DNA from 2 places in the Actinoplanes sp. NPDC049802 genome. Region 1 is predicted to be linked to the other one. Evidence: riboswitches for the same ligand, from Rfam matches in the RefSeq annotation. Region 1 holds a riboswitch; the other holds the start of a gene.

Region 1 (3,192 bases):
ATGTCGAGCAGCGCCTGCCGGGTGAGGGTGTGCCGCCAGCGGATCTCGGTGCGTTCGGGGGCGGCGAACGGCGTACCGATGACGGGGTTGGTGTCGATCTCCTGACGGGTGTGCTGGTGGAGGATGCCGTCGAGGAGGGCGACCCACTCCTCGGTGTGGTCGCGGACGTTCCACAGGAGGCTGAGCGTGCCGCCGGGCCGCAACACCCGGGCCGCTTCGGGGACCGCCTGGGCGGGGTCTACCCAGTGCCAGGCCTGGGCCACGACGATCGCGTCCACGTCGGCACCGGGAAGCGGGATGTGTTCGGCGGTGCCCTCGAAGATCGCGGCGCGCGGGGCGACGGCGGCCAGTTGGTCGCGCATCTCGGCGGACGGTTCGACGGCGACCACGTCTAGTCCGGCTTCGACGAGCAGTTCGGTGAGTTTGCCGGTGCCGGCGCCGAGGTCGAGGACGCGGCGGGCGGTGCGGGGAACGGCCCATTCGACGGCCGAGCGGGGGTAGGGCGGCCGGCCGCGGTGGTAGGCGCCGACGGCGCTGCCGAACGAGCCGGCGTGCAGCGTCCTGGACCAGCGGCGGGTGGCGCCCTGCCGGGTCATGCCGCACGCTCTGCCGATCTCGTCCCAGCTGGCGGCGTGCTCCCGCCGGAGCCGGCTGATGATCCGGGTGCGGCGGACCTCCATCTCGGCGATCGACTCGGTCAGGCGGCGCAGCTCCTCCAACATGAGGGCAACATACGTTGCTCCCGGTATCTTGAGCAACGATCGTTGCCTCCTAGGATCGGGGGCATGGCGATGGTCGCGCAGATCTCACTCGGTGTGGCGGACGACAAGCGGGCGGGCGACTTCTGGATGGCGGCTCTCGGCTATGTGCGCCGCCCACCCCGGTGGGCCGGCGACGACTGGATCGTGATCGAGCCGCCGCCCGGCGTGCCCGGCGCGCCGATCGCGATGGACGTCAGCGAGAGCCCGGTGCAGGAGCAGCCCCGGATCCACTTCGACATCCAGGACGAGCACGGCGATCTGGAAGCGGAGGTGGACCGGCTCCTCGGGCTGGGCGCACGGCGGGTCGACTGGCCGTTCTACCCGAAGCCGGGCGAGAGCCATCCGGCCGAGCCGGAGTACGTCGTCCTGGCCGACCCGGAGGGCAACCGGTTCTGCGTCTGCGGCGCTCCCCCGGGTGGCGCCGCTTGAAAGCCCACTGAGGGCCGCACGAGTGTGAACACCCGAGGTCACCGCCCCGGCTTGACCGGTCGATCGCCGGGCGGATAGTTTCTGGCCCACAACCGAACACTTCGCCGCTGCAACCGTCGCGGGAGAGCCCCCAGCCCCCGGGCCGGGGCGCCGAAGGAGCAACTTCTCCCTCAGAATCTCTCAGGCTCAGGTACCGCGTCTGGTCAGGCGACTCTGGAAAGTCGGGCCGCCGCCAGCGGTCCGCGCCCACGGTGCAAGCCGCCCCGGCGGTGAACCTCTCAGGCCCCATGACAGAGCGAGGGAGGCCCACCCGCTACCACAGGAGCCTCCCCGTTGAGACGCACCGCGCTGTTCGACGTCCACACCCGTCTGGGCGCTTCCTTCACCGACTTCGCCGGCTGGTCGATGCCGCTGCGGTACGGCAGTGACCTGGCCGAGCATCACACGGTCCGGGAGGACGCCGGCCTGTTCGATCTGAGCCACATGGGCCGGATCCGGGTCTCCGGCGATCCCGGTTTCCTCGACTACGCGCTGGTGGGCCGCATGTCGGCGGTGAAGGTGGGCCGCGCCAAGTACACGATGCTGTGCCACACCACCGGCGGCGTCCTCGACGATCTGGTCGTCTACCGGCTGGCCGAGCGGGAGTTCCTGGTGGTGGCCAACGCGGCCAACGCCGCGGTGGTCCGGGCCATGCTGGGCGAGCACTCCAACGGGTACGCCGTACGCATCGGCGAGCGGCCCGGCGCCCTGATCGCGGTGCAGGGCCCGATGTCGCTGGACGTGCTCGGCACCGGCGCCGACCTGCCCTACTACGGCATCCGCCCGGAGCGGCTGGCCGGCCGGGACGTGCTGCTGGCCCGGACCGGCTACACCGGCGAGGACGGTTTCGAGATCTACTGCGACGCCGGGGACGCCCCGGCGATCTGGGAGTGGGCGGCGTCGCGTGGGGCGCGGCCGTGCGGGCTGGCCTGCCGGGACACGCTGCGCCTGGAGGCGGGCATGCCGCTGTACGGCCACGAGCTGTCGGTGCGTTCCACCCCGTTCCACGCCGGTCTCGGCCGGGTGGTGGCCCTGGACAAGCCGGACTTCGTGGGCGCGGCCGCGCTGCGGCCGGTGGCCGCGACCGGCCCGGAGACGCTGCTCGCCGGCCTGGTGACCGAGGGCCGCCGCGCGCCCCGGGCCGGTTACCGGGTGCTGCACGAGGGCACCGATGCCGGTGTGGTGACCAGCGGCGCCCTCTCCCCCACGCTCGGCCATCCGGTCGCGATGGCCCAGGTGCCGGCCGCACTGGCCGAACCGGGAACGAAACTCGCCGTCGACGTTCGCGGCGCCCGGGTCGACGCCGAGGTCGTCGCCCTGCCCTTCTACCGCCGTACCCGCTGAGGAGCCGACCATGATCCCCGAGAACCTGCGCTACAGCCGTGACCACGAGTGGCTGACCGAGGACTCGCCGGCGACCGTCGGGGTGACCGCGTTCGCGGCCGACGCCCTCGGCGACGTCGTGTTCGTGGAGCTTCCGGAGCCGGGCACGCTGGTCAAGGCCGGTGACCCGTGCGGTGAGATCGAGTCGACGAAGTCGGTGAGCGAGGTCTACGCCCCCGCCGACGGCGAGATCATCGAGGTCAACGTCACCCTGAGCGACGAGCCGGGCCTGATCAACTCCGATCCGTACGGGGCGGGCTGGCTGTTCCGGCTGCGCGTCACCGGCGGTCCGGAGCTGCTGGACGCCGCCGGCTACACCACCCTCGTGTCATGACGGTCTCGGTGTTCGACCTGTTCTCCGTCGGGATCGGCCCGTCCAGCTCGCACACCGTCGGGCCGATGCGGGCGGCGCGCATGTTCGCCGGCCGTCTCGCCGGTGTCGACGGGGTGACGCGGGTGCGGGCCGAACTGTTCGGCTCCCTCGGCGCGACCGGACGCGGGCACGGGACGCCGAAGGCGGTCCTGCTAGGGCTGGAGGGCGCCGAGCCGGAGACGGTCGACGTGTCGGGCGCCGACGAGC
Region 2 (3,192 bases), on a different contig from region 1:
CCGCGGATCGCCAGCAGACCGGCCAGCTCACCCTGCGAGCCGGCGTTCGGCTGGACGCTGACCGCGTCGTAGCCGGTGATCTCGGCGAGCCATTTCTCCAGCTGGGCGACGAGATGTTCGTAGCCGGCCACCTGTGACTCGGGCGCGAACGGGTGGATGTCGGCGAAGGAAGGCCAGGTGATCGCCTCCATCTCGGTGGTGGCGTTCAGCTTCATCGTGCACGAGCCCAGCGGGATCATGCCGCGGTCCAGCGCGTAGTCACGGTCCGAGAGCCTGCGCAGGTAGCGCAACATGCTCGTCTCGGAGTGGTGGGTGTTGAACACCGGGTGGGTGAGGTAGTCGCCGGTGCGCTCCAGCGCGGCCGGAATCGAGCGGCCCGCGGAGGCCGGCTCCCCGGACACGTAGGCGCCCGCGACGGCCACACCGAACGCGTCCCAGACCCGGCGCACCTCGGACTCCGTGGTGGTCTCGTCGCAGGAGACCGACACGTGGTCGGCGTCGACGAGGCGCAGGTCGATGCCGTACTTGGCGGCGCCGGCCAGGACGGCCCCGGCCTTGCCGGGGACGTGGGCGAGCACGGTGTCGAAGAAGTGCTCGTGCACCACGGTCACGCCGTCGACGGCACGCAGCCCGGCGGCCAGGCGGGTGGCGCTCTCGTGGGTGCGCCGGGCGATGGCGCGCAGCCCGGCCGGGCCGTGGTAGACCGCGTACATACTGGCCATCACGGCGAGCAGCACCTGTGCGGTGCAGATGTTGCTGGTCGCCTTCTCCCGGCGGATGTGCTGCTCACGCGTCTGCAGCGCGAGCCGGTAGGCGCGGTCGCCGTCGGCGTCCTTCGAGACACCGACCAGACGCCCGGGCAGCGACCGCTCCAGGCCGTTGCGCACCGCCAGATATCCGGCGTGCGGGCCACCGAAGCCCAGGGGTACGCCGAAACGCTGCGTCGTCCCGGCCGCGATGTCGGCGCCGATGTCCCCCGGCGAGCGCAGCAGGGTCAGCGCCAGCAGGTCGGCGGCGACCGTGACCAGGGCGCCCTTGGCGTGAGCGGCCTCGACCAGGGGCGCATGGTCCCGGATCCGGCCCGAAGCGCCCGGGTACTGCAGATGCAGCCCGAAGTAGTCCTCCGGAAGGTCCGCGCCGGCGTCGAGGTCGACGATCCGCACGTCGATGCCGAGCGGTTCGGCGCGGGTCCGCAGCACCGACAGGGTCTGCGGGAACGTGTCGGCGTCCACCGCGTACACGTTGCTCTTGTTCTTGGAGGCGCGGCGCGCGAGAGTCATCGCCTCGGCGACGGCCGTGGCCTCGTCGAGCATCGACGCGTTGGCCGTGGCCAGCCCGGTCAGGTCGGTGACCATGGTCTGGAAGTTGAGCAGCGCCTCGAGGCGGCCCTGGCTGATCTCCGGCTGGTACGGCGTGTACGCCGTGTACCACGCCGGGTTCTCCAGCACGTTTCGCCTGATCACCGCCGGGGTGACCGTGCCGTAGTAGCCGAGGCCGATCATCGGGGTGGCCACCACGTTGCGCCCGGCGATGGCGCGCAGCTCGGCGATCGCCTGCTCCTCGGAGATGCCCGCGGGCAGGTCGAGCGTGCCGGTGAACCGGATCGACGACGGGATGGCGGCGTCCATCAGCTGTTCGGCGGAACCGAACCCGATCGCCTTGAGCATCTGTGCCTGCTCGTCGGAATCCGGGCCGATGTGGCGGGAGACGAACGGGGACGGCATGGGCGACTCCAGCGAGTGAGAAGGTCGAGAAACAACCTCCCCCTCTGTCATACCCAGACCGCGGCATTTCAGAGTCACCACCGCACACGGTCCTTTTGCCTGAAAGTTTCCGGGGAGGATTTGCCTCTTCGGCGCCCTAAGGTCTCTCCCGCGTGCACCTCACAACCTACCAGCGCACATGGGCCGGGCCGGGAGTCCTAGGGTGTGCGATGTGACGTACTTCCCTGCCGCCGGCCGCTACGGCGAGATGGTCTATCGACGTGCTGGTCGCAGCGGTCTCAAGCTTCCCGCCATCAGCCTCGGTCTCTGGCACAACTTCGGTGACGCCCGCCCCATCGACCGTCAGCGCGCCATCGTCCGCCGCGCCTTCGACCTCGGGGTCACCCACTTCGACCTGGCCAACAACTACGGGCCGCCGCCGGGAAGCGCCGAGACCAACTTCGGCACCATCCTCAACAGCGACCTCAAGCACCACCGCGACGAGCTGGTCATCTCGTCGAAGGCCGGCTACACGATGTGGGACGGCCCGTACGGCGACTGGGGCTCCCGCAAGTACCTGGTGTCGTCGCTGGACCAGTCGCTGAAGCGGATGGGCCTGGACTACGTCGACGTCTTCTACCACCACCGGCCCGACCCGGAGACCCCGCTCGAGGAGACGATGACCGCCCTGGACGCCATCGTGCGCTCCGGGAAGGCGCTCTACGCCGGGATCAGCAACTACCGCAGCGAGCAGGCCGCGCAGGCCGCCGACCTGCTGCGGGAGCTGGGCACCCCGCTGCTGATCCACCAGCCGTCGTACTCGATCCTGAACCGGTGGATCGAGCACGACCGGCTGCTCGACACCCTGGCGGCGGCCGGGGCCGGATGCATCGCGTTCAGCCCGCTGCAGCAGGGTCTGCTCACCGACCGCTACCTGGGCGGCATCCCGGACGACTCGCGGATCCGCACCAGCGTGTTCCTCAACGAGAGCGCCCTGGACAACAAGACCCTCGCGCGGCTGCACACGCTCAACGACATCGCCAAGCGGCGCGGGCAGTCGCTGGCCCAGATGTCGCTCGCCTGGGCGCTGCGTGACGACCGGATGACCAGCCTGATCATCGGCGCGTCCAGCGTCGGGCAGCTGGAGAACAACGTCGCCGCCGTCGGGAACCTCGCCTTCGACCAGAGCGAGCTCGACGAAATCGACGCGACGGTACTCGACCTCTAGCCGTAGTGTCCCGGCTCATGATCGAGCTCGTGCAACGGCACACGGCCCTCGCGGTCGTGGTCGGGTCCCGCGCCTACGGACTCCATGGGCCGGGCTCCGACCACGACCGGCGTGGTGTGTTCGTGGCGCCGACCCGCGCCTTCTGGACCCTCGACAAGCCGCCCACCCACCTGGACGGGCCGGCCGAGGAGCAGTTCTCGTGGGAGATCGAGCGGTTCTGCGTGCTCGCGCTGCAGGCGAACCCGACCGTGCTGGAGGTGC

Evidence for each region. Region 1 has a riboswitch for glycine ahead of gcvT (glycine cleavage system aminomethyltransferase GcvT). Riboswitches for the same ligand answer to the same signal wherever they lie in the genome.
Region 2: it holds a riboswitch for glycine, as region 1 does, so the genes downstream of both, gcvP (aminomethyl-transferring glycine dehydrogenase) here and gcvT (glycine cleavage system aminomethyltransferase GcvT) in region 1, are expected to answer to the same signal.

What each region holds. Positions count from the first base shown of each region.
Region 1 covers NZ_JBFAMR010000010.1:60,898-64,089, forward strand. The annotation lists gene AB0I88_RS10135 (methyltransferase domain-containing protein) at 1-722, opposite strand, end outside; gene AB0I88_RS10140 (VOC family protein) at 786-1,190, shown strand; glycine riboswitch at 1,300-1,396, shown strand; gene gcvT (glycine cleavage system aminomethyltransferase GcvT) at 1,524-2,573, shown strand; gene gcvH (glycine cleavage system protein GcvH) at 2,584-2,946, shown strand; partial or broken gene AB0I88_RS10155 (serine dehydratase beta chain) at 2,943-3,192, shown strand, end outside.
Region 2 covers NZ_JBFAMR010000093.1:9,621-12,812, reverse strand. The annotation lists gene gcvP (aminomethyl-transferring glycine dehydrogenase) at 1-1,724, opposite strand, end outside; glycine riboswitch at 1,802-1,885, opposite strand; gene mgrA (L-glyceraldehyde 3-phosphate reductase) at 1,936-2,931, shown strand; gene AB0I88_RS36540 (nucleotidyltransferase domain-containing protein) at 2,949-3,192, shown strand, end outside.